2 regions of the Thioclava sp. 'Guangxiensis' genome follow, and region 2 is predicted to be linked to the other one. Evidence: riboswitches for the same ligand, from Rfam matches in the RefSeq annotation. Region 2 holds a riboswitch; the other holds the start of a gene.

Region 1 (7,920 bases), on a different replicon from region 2:
TCACGATCTGGTTGAGGGTCGGCGAATGCAGATCGGCGGCCTGTTTCATCAGCACCAACCGGTCGATCACGGGCTTGGCCGCCACGACCCAGCCCACCCGCAGGCCCGGTGCCAGGGTCTTCGAGAAGGAACCGCAATAGATCGTACGGGTATTCTCGATGCCGCCTTTACGCTCGATATCGAGTGCGAGAATCGGAGGGATCGCCTCGCCATCGAAGCGCAGGTTCTGATAAGCGCCATCCTCGATGATCGCGCAATCGAGCGCCTCGGCCTGATCGAGCACACGCTCGCGGCCCTCGCGCGGGATGGTCTCGCCAGTGGGGTTGGCGAAATCGGCCGAGAGATAGGCGAACTTCACCTCGCCGCCGGCGGCTTTGGCCTCGGCTTTCAGCGTCTCGGGGTCGATATTCGACATCGGATCGAGCGGGATGTAGCGCGGCTCATAGGCATTGAACGCACCCAGAGCACCCAGATAGGTCGGGCGCATCACGGCGGCAGTATCGTTCTCGGTCAGCATCAGCTTGCCAAGATAGTCGAGCGCCTGCTGCGAGCCGGAGGTGATCATGATATTATCGACCGCGCAAGGCACGCCGATCTTTTCCATCTCGCCCACCAGCCATTCGCGTAGCGGACGGTAACCTTCGGAGACCGAATATTGCAGCGCCGCATGGCCGTTATTATCGGCCATCGTCGCGGCAAAGGCGTCGGAATAGGCCGTGCTCGGGAACAGGGTCGGGTCGGGAATGCCGCCCGCGAAGGAAATGATATCGGGCTGGTCGAGAAGTTTCAGCAGCTCCCGGATCTCCGAGGCTTTCATCCGGCCCGCGCGGCGTGCGAGCACTTTCGTCCAGTCCATTTTACGTCTCCTGCGTCTCGTCCGGGCGCGCACTGCCCTTACAGGCCGCCCTTTTTCACTTAATACCCTTCGGGTCCGTGCAGCGTTAGCGCCTAACGTAACCCTTCGCAAGACGGGCAAAGGTGAGATGATGCACAGAAAACCTACGCATCGGTCATAAAAACGAGAGCAATATTACAAACAGGGCGCCACGGACGCAAAATAATTTCCACGTCCGCAGCTTTGGGTTGATCAGGCCTCGCTTGGCTCGGGGATATAGAGCGCCCCGCCCTCGCGGAATTTCTCGGCCATTTTGTCCATGCCCTCCTGCCGCTGCGCCTCGGCGCGGATGTCATGGCTGATCTTCATCGAACAGAATTTCGGCCCGCACATCGAGCAGAAATGCGCGACCTTATGGGCCTCGGCCGGCATGGTCTCGTCATGCATGGACCGCGCGGTATCGGGATCGAGCCCGATATTGAACTGGTCCTCCCAGCGGAACTCGAAGCGCGCACGGCTGATCGCGTCATCGCGCCGCTGCGCACCCGGATGGCCCTTGGCAAGGTCCGCCGCATGAGCGGCCAGCTTATAGGTGATCACGCCCGTTTTCACATCGTCACGGTCGGGCAGGCCCAGATGCTCTTTCGGCGTCACATAGCACAGCATCGCGGTGCCGAACCAACCGATCATCGCCGCACCAATCGCCGAGGTGATATGGTCATATCCCGGCGCGATATCGGTAGTCAGCGGTCCGAGCGTGTAGAAAGGCGCCTCGTGGCAGTGCTTGAGCTGCTCGTCCATATTTGCCTTGATCTTGTGCATGGCCACATGGCCCGGCCCCTCGATCATCACCTGACAGTCCTTGGCCCATGCGATCTTGGTGAGTTCCCCCAGCGTGCGCAGCTCGGCGAATTGCGCCTCGTCATTGGCATCGGCAATCGAGCCTGGGCGCAGGCCGTCCCCCAGCGAGAAACTCACATCATAGCGGCGGCAGATATCGCAGATCTCGTCGAAATGCTCGTAGAGGAAGCTCTCGCGGTGATGGTGCAGACACCATTTCGCCATGATCGAGCCGCCGCGCGAGACGATGCCGGTAACGCGTTTGGCGGTCATCGGGATCATATGCAGACGCACGCCCGCATGGATGGTGAAGTAGTCCACCCCCTGCTCGGCCTGCTCGATCAGCGTGTCGCGGAAGATCTCCCAAGTGAGATCCTCGGCCACGCCGCCCACCTTTTCCAGCGCCTGATAGAGCGGCACCGTGCCGATCGGCACCGGAGAGTTGCGGATGATCCAGTCGCGGATATTGTGGATATTGCGGCCCGTCGAGAGGTCCATCACCGTGTCCCCGCCCCAGCGGATCGCCCAGACCATCTTCTCGACCTCTTCCTCCATCGAGGAGGTCACCGCCGAATTGCCGATATTGGCGTTGATCTTCACCTTGAAGTTACGCCCGATGATCATCGGTTCCAGCTCGCGGTGGTTAATATTGGCGGGGATAATCGCGCGGCCCTCGGCAATCTCGGTCCGCACGAATTCGGGCGTCACCAGATCGGGGAGGGTCGCGCCCATCGGGTCACCGTCGCGCGTATAAGCGGCCATACGGCCCTCGTTCTCGCGGATCGCCACAAACTCCATCTCGGGAGTGATGATCCCTGCGCGCGCATATGCCAGCTGCGTCACCGCGCGGTCACCCACGGCCCGCAGCGGCGGGCGCTGCACGGGGAACGGCGCTACCAGACGGTCGCCCTTGGCGAAACCGTTATCGGCATCGGTAATGGCGCGGCCCTCGTATTCCTCGATCTCGCCGCGTGCCTGCAGCCAGCCGCCACGGGTCTCGGGCAGGCCTTTGGCGATGTCGATCCGGGCGGCCGGATCGGTATAGGGCCCCGAACTGTCATAGACACAGAGCGCCTCTTCATTCGAGATCTCGATCTCGCGCATGGGCACGCGCAGCGCGTGGATATTACCTTCCTTATGCACCTTGCGCGAACCAATCAACGCGCCTGTGGTGATGGTCGGGATGATGTCTTTCATGTCGGTCTCCTCTTACGAAAAGACCCAACCAAAAACTGCGAGGGAATAGGCCACAGCTGACCCGGAAATGGGCCGGAGCGGCCCGAAAGGACCGCCCATGAGACATGGATGCGGAATTGCCCTTCGGTCTTCCTACGCCAGCATCAACTGGGTCAGGTTCAAAGGGTCGCGTCACCGGAATTACTTCCAATCAGCCTCTCAGTCCCTTGGGCGGGACTCCCCTGACGTGGGTGCAGACTTGCCGAAAATCGAGGCGGCGTCAATGGGCCTCTGCGGGGACCTTGCGGGTTTCCCCGCCGCGAAATGGACCAGTGCGGCGGGGAAAGGGGTCAGACCTGTGCCAGAGGGCGCGCGGTCCGCGGACTGTTCTGTCCGAAATGTTCGGCCAGGGCATCGACAACATAATCGGCCATCGCCTGACGGGTCTCCTCGGTGCCCGAGCCCAGATGCGGGGTCAGGATCAGGCGCGGATCATCGATAAAGGCCTGCGGCACCTGCGGCTCGTGCTCGAACACATCAAGTGCGGCCCCCGCCAGCCCGTCGCGGGCCATGGCCTCCAGAAGGGCCGCCTCATCGACCACCGGCCCCCGCGCCACATTGACGAGGAACCCGCGCGGCCCCAGCGCCGCGATCTCCGCGGCCCCGAAAGAATGGCGGGTGGCCTCGGTCAGCGGGCAGGTCAGGATCACCAGATCGCAGGCCTCGGCCAGCGACACCGCGCTTGTGTGATAGGTATACTCCACAGGCTTGCGGTTCGGGCCCTGGTAATGGATCCGTGCGCCCATGGCCTCCAGCCTGCGCGCTAGCGCCTTGCCGATCGTGCCGAGCCCGACAATTCCTACATCCATTTGCGAGATCGAACGTCCGAGTTTGTATTGCGGCTGCTCGGGCCATTTTCCTGTCCGCACGAAGCCATCCGCCTGCACCAGATCACGGGTGACCGCCAGCGCCAGCCCGAGCGCGGCATTGGCCACATCTTCGGCCAGAATATGCGAGGTATTCAGGAGTTTGATGCCACGCGCCTTGACGGCCGGCACATCGACATTGTCGAGCCCCGCGCTATAGCTTGCGATGACCTCCAGATCGGGCAGCGCATCGAGAAGCGCCTGATCTACGATGGTCTTACGCAGCGCAAGCCCCCGCACGCCCTTGCCGTTTTGCGCAAGCCATGCCGCAGGATCACTCTCCGGCAGAATGCGCAGATCGAACAGCTCTTCCAGCTCGGCGCCGGTGGTCTGTGGCAGTTTGGCAGCTTTCAACACAACAGGTTTGGTCATCATAATCTCCATGGACGAAGGGGCCCGCAGCATCCCGCAGGCCCTTTTGTAAATGCTCTCAGCCCTGCGCGCCGCTCTCGACACGTTTGATCGGGCCCATCACGAAGGCAAAGAGGATCGCTGCCACAAGGCAATGCGCGGCCACGAAATAGAGCCCCACGGTATAGCCGCCCGTCACCTGCACGGTGTAACCGAAGACGATGGGGGTGATAATGCCTCCCACATTGCCGATGCAGTTGAAGATCGCACCGGCCAGACCCACAGCCTCACGCGGCGCAGTATCCGAGATCACGGCCCATGTGCCCGAGCCTGCGGCCATGCCCTTGCCGAAGAAGGCAAGCCCCATCAGCGCCACGATCATGATGTTGGAGTTGCTGAACGCCGCCAGAACGATAGAACACCCGATCAGCATACCCAGCACATAGGGCGTCTTGCGGCCCCGCGACACGCTCCAGCCATTGCGGATCAGCGCATCCGATACCGAGCCGCCCGTGATGCCGCCGATAAAGCCCGCGATGGCCGGAAGCATGGTGGCAAAGCCCGCCTCCATGATGTTCATGCCCCGCGCCTGCACCAGATAGATCGGGAACCATGTGATGAAGAAATAGCTCAATGCGATGGTGCAATATTGCCCGATATAGGCGCACCAGAGCATGCGGTTGCTCAGCAGCAGCCCGAACATCTTGGCCGAGGCCTTGGGGCGGTTGGTCAGCTCGCGCTGGCTGTCGATATCGACCATCGCGCCGCCCGCTTCCATCAGCTCCAGCTCGGCGGCATTCACGCCCCGATGCTCGCGCGGCGGCTTCATGAATTTGAACCACACGACCGCGGCCAGAAGACCCACCACACCCAGCGTGAAGAAGGGCACAGGCCAGCCGAAGCTCTGCACCAGCCAGCCCGAGATCGGCGAATAGATCGCGACCGCGAAATAGGAGGCCGAGGCAAAGAGCGAGGTGGCAAGCCCCCGCTCCCCGCGCGGAAACCACATCACCGCGACACGGGCATTCGCCGGAAAACTCGGCGCCTCGATCAATCCCAAGGCGAAGCGCAGCACGAAAAGGAGCCCCAGCGCAACCGATAGTTCGGTGGTCACCTCGCCGACCAACCCCACAAGGAAGGTGGCGATGGACCACAGGACCAGTGCTACGCCATAGATCATCTTGGTGCCGAATTTATCCAGCAGCATCCCGCCCGGGATCTGACCGATCACATAGGCCCAGCTGAAGGCCGATAACACATAACCCAGTTGCATCGGGCTGAGACCGAACTCCGCCTTGATGCCCGAGCCCGCGATCGACAGGATTGAGCGGTCGGCATAGGCGGTCGTCGCCAGAAACAGGATCAACCCCAGCATGTAGTAACGGGTATGCGTCGGGCGCGCGGCGTCTACGGCCACGTGCTCCGTAGAGCTCGAATACGTCATTGATGTCCTCCCGTGCGGCCCCGCAATGTGACCGCTCTCCAAACCGGCCGCAGGGTGTAGCGTAAAAGCTACGGGAAGCAGGCATCCTCATACCTGCGTCCCATCCTGCGGACCATCCTCCGAACCGGGCGTCCCCTCCTGCCCGTTCATTGCAGATAAACTGCGCCCTTGCCAAGCATGGGTCAACATTGATTAATATCGTCAATATGAAAAACTGGATGACACAAGAGGAAGCCAGCAACGCGCTGGGGGTCCGGCGGCAGACGCTTTACGCCTATGTCAGCCGCGGCCAGATCACGGTCCGCCCTGACCCTGAGACATCGGGGCGAAACCTTTATAATGGCGAGGATATTTCGGCTCTTCTCAACCGTCGGAGCCGCGGGCGCGGGCGGGCAAGTATCGCCACAAGTACCATGTCATGGGGCGAACCTATCATCTCGACGATGATCTCGACCACCGCGCAGGGCCGATTGTATTACCGTGGGGTCAATGTCGGAACATTGGCCGAGTCGGCGTCTCTGGAGGAGACGGCGCGGCTCCTCTGGGCGATGGACCGGCTGCCCGAATTCCCCGCAATACCCTCATATCCGGGCAATGCCGGTCGTGCGCGGGTTTTTCAGGCATTGGCGGCAGAGGCGGCCCATGCCATCCCCTCGGGCAGTCTTTCGCGCGATGCGCGGCACCGGACCATGGCACGGATCGTCGGGCTGGTGGCCGGAAACTTCGCCGATCTTCCGCAGGGCCCCGCGCCCCTGCACCTGCGGCTGGCTCAGGCATGGAACTGTGCCGACAAGGCCGACCTGATCCGGCGCACGCTGGTTTCGCTTGCCGATCAGGAGCTGACCAGCTCCGCCTTTGCCGCCCGCGTGACCGCCTCGACAGGGGCCTCCTTCGAGGCAGCGGCACTCTCGGGGCTGGCCGCGCTTTCAGGCCCGTTGCATGGGGATATGACATTGCGGGTGAAAGCCGTGCTCGAAGATGCCCTGCATCTGGGGATCGTCCCTGCCGTGAACCGCTGGATGAGCACCGGCGAGCCGCTGCCCGGGTTTGGTCACAAGCTCTATCCCCAAGGCGATCCGCGTGCGCGCGCCCTTCTGGGCTGTTTCCGTCCCAGCCCCGCGATCACCGGCCTGATCGCTCATGTGCGCGAGCGAACCGGTCAGGAGCCCACAATCGATGTGGCGCTCGCAGCACTTGCCGATCATTGCGCGTTGCCCGGTGATGCGCCTTTTGCGCTATTCGCGATTGCGCGGTCACTGGGCTGGCTCGCCCACGCGCTGGAACAGATCGAGACGGGCAGCCTGATCCGGCCGCGGGCGCATTATACAGGCCCCGCCCTGCCGATAGAAAAAGGCGCGCCGTAGCGCGCCTTTGGAAGGTCAGGCCTTATGCGAGGCCACATCGTCCGGTACAGGCTCCGTTTTGGCGACGATGTCGCTGCCCATCACGCGGGTCGAGGCCAGAGCCAGTGCCCCGAGGAAGCCCACCAGCGCAAAAGCATAGAAGCCCCACGGGTAACCGATCCCCATCGAAACCAGCATCCCGCCCGCCAGCGGTCCGAGGATCGCGCCGATCCGGCCTACACCTGCAGACATACCGATCGCCGTGGCCCGGATGCCCGGCGGGTGATTGGCGGCGGTGAAGGCATAAACCAGCACCTGCGCCGAAAACACGAAACAGCCGGTAACAAAGACAACCGGATAAAGCAGCACACCCGGCATCTTGACCGACAGCAGTGCCAGAAGCACCGCGCCACAGATGAACCATGTGAAGGCCGCGGTTTTCAGGCCAATCCGGTCGCCTACCTGCCCGGCCAGCAACAGCCCGCACACGGCGCCGGCATTCAGCAGCAGCAGCAGCCACAGGCCACCCGTCAGGCTGTAGCCCGCCGAGACCATCAGCTTGGGCAACCATGTATTCAGGCCGTAGACAAGGATCAGCCCCATGAAGGACGTGACCCAGATCGCAATGGAATTGCGCAGGAAGGGCGCGCGGAAAAGCGTGCCGATGGACGCCTTCTCGACCGGCGCCTCTGCTTTGGGAGCCGCAAGCGTCAGCCCATAGCGATCGGCAATCTCGCGCGCCTCGGTCATGCGGCCCTGCGACATCAGATAGGCCGGAGATTCGGGGAGGTTTTTCCACATCAGCGGCAGCAGGATAAGCCCCGGAACGGCGCCCAGCACGAACATCGCATGCCAGCTGAGATAGGGCAGGATCACCAGACCCAGAAGCGCGGTGGAGACCGCGCCCACATGATAGCCGGTCATCACGGTCGTAGAGGCCTTGCCCGCCCGGCCGCGCGAGAATTCGGTGACCATGGCGATGGCAGTGGGCAAACACCCGCCAAG
Region 2 (8,242 bases):
CACGGCTCGCATTACGACACCGCAGGCCGCATCCGCAAAGGCCCTGCCCCGCGCAATCTCGACATTCCGGTGGCGAAATTCACCGATGATACCACCATTCAACTGGGCTGAGGGAGGAACCTATGTCCGGCATTCCCCATGATCGCTACACCCCCAAGACGGGGTTCGGCAAATGGATGCATTCGCGCCTTCCGGTGATCGGCCTCGTCTATGACACCATCATGATCCCCACCCCGAAAAACCTGAACTGGTGGTGGATCTGGGGCATCGTTCTGGCCTTCTGTCTGGTCTTGCAGATCGTGACCGGCATCGTGCTGGCCATGCATTATACGCCCCATGTCAGCCTCGCTTTCGCCTCCGTCGAGCACATCATGCGCGATGTGAATGGCGGCTATTTCATCCGCTACCTGCATGCCAATGGCGCCTCGCTCTTCTTCTTTGCGGTCTATCTCCATATCTTCCGCGGCCTCTATTACGGGTCGTATAAAGCGCCCCGCGAGGTGACTTGGATCATCGGCATGATCATCTATCTGTGCATGATGGGCACGGCCTTCATGGGCTATGTGCTGCCTTGGGGGCAGATGTCCTTCTGGGGTGCCACGGTGATCACCGGCCTGTTTGGCGCGATCCCCGGCATCGGGCCGTCCATTCAGGAATGGCTTCTGGGCGGACCTGCGGTCGATAACGCCACGCTCAATCGCTTCTTCTCGCTGCATTACCTTCTGCCCTTCGTGATTGCGGCGCTGGTCGCGCTGCATATCTGGGCCTTCCACACCACGGGCAATAACAACCCCACCGGTGTCGAGGTCCGCCGGACCTCCAAGGAAGAGGCGCAGAAAGACACCCTGCCCTTCTGGCCCTATTTCGTGATGAAGGACCTCTTCGCGCTGGCGCTGGTGCTGCTGATCTTCTTCGCCGTCGTGGCCTTCATGCCCAACTATCTGGGCCATCCCGACAACTATATCGAGGCGAACCCGCTGGCCACGCCCGCCCATATCGTGCCCGAATGGTATTTCCTGCCCTTCTACGCGATCCTGCGCGCCTTTACGGCAGATGTCTGGGTGGTGAACCTCGTCAACAAGATCACCTTCGGCTTCATCGATGCCAAATTCTTCGGTGTGATCGCGATGTTCGGCTCGATCATCGTAATGGTGCTGGCACCGTGGCTCGACACCTCCAAGACCCGCTCAGGCATGTTCCGTCCGGCCTTCAAGGTCTGGTTCTGGCTTCTGGCAATCGACTTCGTAGTCCTCACATGGGTCGGCGCGATGCCCACCAGCGGCATCTACCCCTATATCTCGCTGATCGGCGCGACCTACTGGTTTGCCTATTTCCTCGTGATCCTGCCGGTGCTGGGCCGTATCGAGAAAACAAAGCCCCTGCCCGCCACCATCGAGGATGATTTCAACGCCCATTACGGCCCCGACGCCGCGGAAAGGGGTCTGTGATGAAAACCCTTCTGATCTCTGCCATTGCCGCTCTCGGGCTGGGCTTTGCGGCCCATGCCAATGAAGGCGGCCATGTCACCGATATCCCCTTCAGCTTCGAGGGCCCTTTCGGCACCTATGACCAGCAACAGCTGCGCCGCGGCTTCCAGGTCTATCGCGAGGTCTGCTCGGCCTGCCACGGGCTGAAATATGTGGCGCTGCGCACGCTCTCGGACAAGGACGGACTGGCCATGAACCCCGATTGGGTCCGCGCCTATGCCGCCGAGATGTCGGTGACAGATGCCGAGACGGGCGAGGAGCGCGCGGGCAAGGAGACCGACCATTTCCCTGCCAACACCTCTGCCGGTGCGCCCGATCTGTCGCTGATGGCCAAATCGCGTGCGGGCTTCCACGGACCCTATGGCACGGGGATCGCGCAGCTTGTGCAGGGCATGGGGGGCCCCGAATATATCTATTCGCTCCTGACCGGCTATACCGGTGAGGAAACCGAAACGGCGGGCAATGTCCTCTACGAGAACCATATCTTCCCGACTGGCGCGCTGCAGATGCCGCCGCCGCTGATGGCGGATATGATCGACTACGAGGATGGCACCCCCGCCACGGTGGACCAGATGGCCCGCGATGTGTCGGCCTTCCTGATGTGGGCGGCAGAGCCCAAGCTGGTGGACCGCAAGCGATGGGGTTTTGTGGCGGTGCTGATCCTCTCGCTTCTGACGATCCTGCTCTATCTTGCCAATAAACGGCTCTGGGCGCCTTACAAGGACCGTTTCCGCGAGGATGATTACCGCGAGCATATACCGGAAGAATAAAGATGCGCGTCCCTCGGGGCGCGCATTTTCCTTTTGGCACGGATGCGATAGGGTAGGTCAAAAGAGGATGCCATGCCCGAGAACCAACGAACCGCCCGCCTGTGTGTCCTGATCGACGCCGATAACATGCCCGCCACCCATGCCGAGGCGATCTTCGAGGAGATCTCGGGGCTGGGTGAGGCCAGCGTCCGCCGTATCTATGGCGACTGGTCCGCCCAGCGTCTGGGCGGCTGGGCCAAGAAGGCCAATACGCTGGGCCTCGTGGCCGACCAGCAATTCGCCAATACCAAGGGCAAGAACGCCTCCGATATCGCGCTGGTGATCGCGGCGATGGATTTCCTGCATTCGGGACGGTTCGATGGCTTTGTGCTGGTCTCGTCCGATAGCGATTTCACCCGCCTTGCACAGCGAATCCGCGAACAGGGGCTCGATGTGTTCGGCATCGGCGAGAAAAAGACGCCCGAAGCCTTCCGCAATGCCTGCAAACGCTTCATCTATGTGGAGAATCTGGGCGAGACCACGCCCGAGCCGGAACAACCCGCAGACCCGCAGGCCGAGGCCGCGCCGCGCCCTGCCCGTCCCGAGAAACCGGGTGCCAAGGAGGCCATTCCGCTGGTGGCTGCCGCCATGAAACGGATCGGGCTGGAAGAGGAGTGGTATTCGCTAGGCCAGATCGGCCAGTTCATCATGCAGGCCAATCCCGATTTCGATACCCGCACCTATGGCGCGGCAAAGCTGTCGGATCTCCTGCGCCAGACGGGGCGCTTCGAGGTGAAAAAGGGCGAGGGCAACAGCCTGCAGGTGCGCGATCGCGCCTGATTACGTCTCGCGGCACCGGCAAGCGGTGCCGTAGCGGGCGAGAAACATCTCGACCGCCTCTTTGATCGTGCGCTGCCGGCCTGCTTCCGAGATCGCCTCGGGGCAGCCGAATACGATCTTGGCATGGAGATTGGCTTTGCACAGTTCCAGAAACTGCTCTGCTGCAAAGTCGAAATCCTCTATCGCCAGCTCGCCCCGCTCGACCCCGCGGCGCATCAGCCCCGCCAGCTTTTCGCACACGACGACATGACCGGTTTCATAAAACCGCCGCCCGACCTCGGGGAAACGGTCCGCCTCGGCAACGCAGACGCGGAAGATATCGCGGCCGAAATCGGAAAACATATAGGCGGTCAACTCCTCCGCTGCACTGGTCAGGACATCGCGGATCGGCGCATCCATCGCCTCTACAGGAGACATGGAGGCTTGTGCCTGCATCGCGCATTCCTGCTGGGCAAACACAAGAAAGAGCAGCCGTTTGTCCGACACGTAACTATAAAGCGTCGCCTTGGAGACGCCCGCCTCGCGCGCGATGTCATCGACCGAAGCCCCCTCGAACCCGTCGCGCAGGAACACCTTGCGCGCGCCTTCCAGCACCTGATCGAACTTGCGTCCGCGGCGGATACATGCGTCCTTAGCTGGCGCTTTACAGGAATTCGACATGGGACACCCTTTTTCCGTCAATATAGACAGAACGGTTTAGAGGGGAAAGGGGATCCATGTGCAAGGTTACTTTCCGTGCACATCCGCAAGACAGACACGAATCGCATGCAGATTCGCCCTGCTTGCGGATAACCGCCTTCTTCTGTGGCACATCCGGTCAGTCGGCCACCCGAAACAGCATGCTCTGCAGCACCTAAAGCCTCGGTTCGCGCGAACCGAGGCGCCCGCGTCCCGGGCAAATGCTAGCGGCCGATCCGACCGCGCAGGCCACCGGTCTGACCGCGATCCATCAGCAGATGGTCGAGAATGACGCACGCGGCCATCGCCTCGGCCACCGGCACCGCGCGGATGCCCACGCAGGGGTCATGGCGGCCTTTGGTCACCACTTCCACGGCCTCGCCATCAAGGTTGATAGACTGGCGCGGTGTCAGGATCGACGAGGTCGGCTTGACCGAGAAGCGCACGATAACCGGCTGTCCGGTGGTGATCCCGCCAAGGATACCGCCCGCATGGTTGGTCAGATATTCCGGCCCGTTCTCGCCCATCACGATCTCGTCGGCATTCTCGATACCGGTCAGATTGGCCGCGTCCATGCCCTCGCCGATCTCGACGCCCTTCACGGCGTTGATCGACATCATCGCCGCTGCCAGATCGGTGTCCATCTTGGCATAGATCGGCGCGCCGAGCCCTGCAGGCACGCCCGTGGCCGTAACCTCGATCTTGGCACCGACCGAGGAATGCTGCTTGCGGATCGCCTGCAGGTAATCCGCCCATTCATCGACCACATCCGCATCGGGGATGAAGAAGGGATTCTTCAGGATCTGGGTCTCGTCGAAACGGGCGCGGTTGATGTGCTTCACCCCCATCTGCACCATGTATCCGGTGATCTTCAGCTCGGGCACCAGCTGGCGCAGCACGGCCTGCGCCACACCGCCTGCCGCGACCCGTGCCGCCGTCTCGCGCGCCGAAGAACGTCCGCCGCCGCGGTAATCACGGATGCCGTATTTCTGGAAATAGGCCAGATCGGCGTGACCGGGACGGAACTGGCGCGCGATCTCGCCATAATCCTTGGAGCGCTGGTCGGTATTCTCGATCATCAGCTGGATCGGTGTGCCGGTGGTTTTCCCCTCGAAAACGCCCGAAAGGATGCGCACGGCATCGGCTTCCTTGCGCTGGGTGGTCTCTTTCGACTGCCCCGGACGGCGACGGTCGAGAAAGACCTGAATGAATTCTTCCGAAATCTCGATACCCGGGGGGCAGCCATCGACGGTGGCCCCGAGCGCGGGACCGTGGCTCTCGCCCCAAGTGGTGACGCGGAACAGATGTCCGAAAGTATTATACGACATGGGGCAGCTCCCTGATTACGCGCCAGATCCGGTTTGGGGGCATCAAAGCCCGATTCCAGCCTGCATAAAAGGCTGGCACCGATGTAGCAACTGCTTCCCCTCTAGGCAATCTGTGCGTTACCCCGCATGATAGGCAGGCTCACGGGTCACTCGGCGCTCGCGGAACGGGAGCCGCGCGCCACACTGGACCCATCACAACAGGGAGATCAGGCGCATGGCCAGCAAACGCATGTCGCTGACGACACAGATTATGACCGCTATGGGAGCGGGCATCGTATTGGGTGTGATTTTCAACCAGATCGGCTCGGATTTTATCTCGACCTATATTACCGGCGGCCTTCTGGCGATGATCGGCAAGATGTTCGTCAATGCGCTGAAGATGCTTGTCGTGCCTCTGGTGTTCTTCTCGCTGATCTGCGGGGTCACGGGGATCGGCGATATCCGCGTGCTGGGCCGCGTGGGGGGCAAGAGTTTCGGGCTCTATATCATGACCACCGCCATCGCGATCGCCATCGCGATCCTCATCGCCAAACTCGTGGGGCCGGGCAACGGGTTCACCATGGAGGGCGTGGACACGTCGGGCGTCACCGCCAAGGAAGCCCCCTCGGTCTGGGATGTATTCGCAGGGATCGTGCCGACCAATCCGGTGCAGGCCTTCGCCAGCGGCGAGATGCTGCAGATCATCTTCTATACGATCATCCTTGGCGTGGCCGTCCTCATGCTGGGCGAGAAATCCAAGGCCTTCGTCGCGGGTTGTGAATATATGAACGAGGTGATGATGAAGATCGTCTCCATCGTCATGGCCTTCGCCCCCATCGGCGTTTTCTGCCTGATCACCAAAACCTTCGCCGAACAGGGGATCGACCTGTTCCTGCCGGTGCTGACCTATGTGTTGACCCTGACGGGGGCGCTGTTCCTGCATCTGTTTGTCACGCTGATGATCATCCTCAAGGTCTTCTCGGGGCTTAATCCCATCACCTTCATGAAGAAGATCCGCCCCGCGCAGATCTTCGCCTTCTCGACCGCCTCCTCCAATGCCACCATCCCCGTGACGCTACGCTGCGTGACGGAACGCATGGGCGCCAAGAACTCGGTCGCCTCCTTCTGCATTCCCTTCGGCGCCACCATCAACATGGACGGCACCGCGATCATGCAGGGGGTGGCCACGGTGTTCCTTGCCAATGTCTATGGCATCGATCTGGGGCTCGGCGGCTATCTGACGGTGATCGCCATGGCCGTTCTGGCCTCCATCGGCACCGCCGGTGTGCCGGGTGTGGGTCTGGTGATGCTGACCATGGTGCTGGGTCAGGTCGGCCTGCCGATCGAGGGCATCGCGCTGATCTTGGGCGTCGACCGCCTGATGGATATGATCCGCACTGCGGTGAACATCACAGGTGATGCTGTGGTCACCACAATCGTGGCCAAGACCGAGGGGCAGCTGGATATGGCGACCTACGAGAACCCGCTTGCCGGCACCGCCGATGACGATCTGGGCATCGACCCCGCCGCCGAGGCAGAGCTGGCCGAATACGCCCGCCCGCACTGACACCGCGGCACGGGGGGCGCGCCCGCGACACCTTGTCTGAGAACGCGCCCCGTGCAATATATCTGGCCCATAACCTCGGGGTGCCGGTGATCCGGCTGAGATGCCTTTGGCGAACCCGTCGAACCTGAACCGGTTAGCACCGGCGGAGGGAAGGTCACGGGACGCACCCATTGCGCCCTCCTTTCCTGCGGATCTGGAGGAGCACAGATGAGAAGATCCCTTATTGGCTTGGCCTTTCTGGCAGGCATGGCAACCACCGCACAGGCCGAGGACACACCCGTCCTGACCGTCTATGCGCCCGATTATTTCACCTCGGAATGGGGCCCCGGCCCGCAGATCGAAAAAGGCTTCGAGGCGCAATGCGGCTGCGATCTGCAATTCGTGGCGGGCGATGTGCTCTCGCGCATCATGCTGGAGGGCAAGAACACCAAGGCGGATGTGGTGATCGGGCTCAATACCGACCAGACCGCCCGCGCCCGCAAGACCGGCCTCTTTGCGCCCTCGAACGAGGATAATTCGCGCCTGACCCTGCCGATCAAATGGACCGATGATACCTTCGTCCCCTTCAACTGGTCGGAAACCGCCTTCATCTACGACAAGACCAAGCTGAAGACCCCGCCGAAATCATTCGATGATCTGCTCAACGCCCCCGATGATCTGAAAATCGCCATTCAGGACCCGCGCTCCTCCGTGTCGGGGCTCGCGCTGCTGCTATGGGTGAAGGCCGTCTATGGCGATAAGGCCCCCGAGGCTTGGGCCAAGCTGAAGCCCAAGGTGCTGACCGTGACGCCCGGCTGGTCGGAGAGCTATGGTCTCTTTACCGATGGCGAGGTGGATATGGTGCTGAGCTACACCACCTCCCCCGCCTATCACATCATCGCCGAGAATGATGATACCAAGGCCGCCGCCATCTTCCCCGAGGGCCATTATTTCATGGCCGAGCTGGTGGCCCAGCTGAAAAGCTCGAAACATCCCGAACTGGCGCAGGATTTCATGGATTATGTGCTCTCGGATGATTTCCAGGGAATGATCGCCACCGCGAACTGGTCCTATCCCGCCATCATCAAGGACGGCTTCCTGCCCAAGGAATTCGCGGACCTGCCCCGCCCTGCAAAGACCATCTTCTACAGCGAAGACGAGGCCGAGGCCCTGCGCCAGCCCGCGCTTGACGAATGGCTCGCCGCCTTCCGCTGATCGCCCTTTGCGCGGCTCTGGTGCCAGTGCTTCTGGTGCTCGGGCCAATCCTTGCGACCGCCCTCCATGGGGGCGGTCTCACTGCTTTGCGCGGATCGGACCTGCAAGCGCTCTGGTTCACCCTCTGGCAGGCGGCGCTCTCGGCGCTGATCTCCTGTGCGCTGGCCGTGCCGCTGGCGCGGGCGCTGGCGCGACGGCGGTTTGTCGGGCGCACTGTGCTGATCACCGCGCTCGGCGCGCCCTTCATCCTGCCGGTGATCGCGGCCATTCTGGGGCTGCTGGCGGTCTTCGGCCGCAGCGGGCTCCTCAATCAGGCGCTCGGAGGGATTGGCCTGCCCACGCTCACCATCTATGGCCCGCATGGGGTCATTCTGGCCCATGTGTTCTTCAACCTGCCGCTTGCGACCCGCATGGTGCTGC

The links. A riboswitch is a leader RNA that binds a small molecule or an ion and turns the genes downstream of it on or off. The one in region 2 is predicted to bind thiamine pyrophosphate.
Region 1: linked by a shared signal. The riboswitch ahead of thiC (phosphomethylpyrimidine synthase ThiC) and the one ahead of thiB (thiamine ABC transporter substrate binding subunit) in region 2 are both predicted to bind thiamine pyrophosphate.

Annotation. Positions count from the first base shown of each region.
Region 1 is NZ_CP155823.1:264,429-272,348, reverse strand. Features, by position in the region: gene ABEB22_RS14770 (PLP-dependent aminotransferase family protein) at 1-856, opposite strand, end outside; gene thiC (phosphomethylpyrimidine synthase ThiC) at 1,088-2,872, opposite strand; TPP riboswitch at 2,985-3,105, opposite strand; gene ABEB22_RS14760 (2-hydroxyacid dehydrogenase) at 3,202-4,152, opposite strand; gene ABEB22_RS14755 (MFS transporter) at 4,208-5,572, opposite strand; gene ABEB22_RS14750 (citrate/2-methylcitrate synthase) at 5,791-6,936, shown strand; gene ABEB22_RS14745 (aromatic acid/H+ symport family MFS transporter) at 6,952-7,920, opposite strand, start outside.
Region 2 is NZ_CP155822.1:738,617-746,858, forward strand. Features, by position in the region: gene petA (ubiquinol-cytochrome c reductase iron-sulfur subunit) at 1-111, shown strand, start outside; gene petB (cytochrome b) at 123-1,448, shown strand; gene ABEB22_RS03640 (cytochrome c1) at 1,445-2,257, shown strand; gene ABEB22_RS03645 (NYN domain-containing protein) at 2,330-3,076, shown strand; gene ABEB22_RS03650 (TetR/AcrR family transcriptional regulator) at 3,077-3,736, opposite strand; gene aroC (chorismate synthase) at 3,979-5,082, opposite strand; gene ABEB22_RS03660 (dicarboxylate/amino acid:cation symporter) at 5,297-6,628, shown strand; TPP riboswitch at 6,695-6,796, shown strand; gene thiB (thiamine ABC transporter substrate binding subunit) at 6,836-7,822, shown strand; gene ABEB22_RS03670 (thiamine/thiamine pyrophosphate ABC transporter permease ThiP) at 7,801-8,242, shown strand, end outside.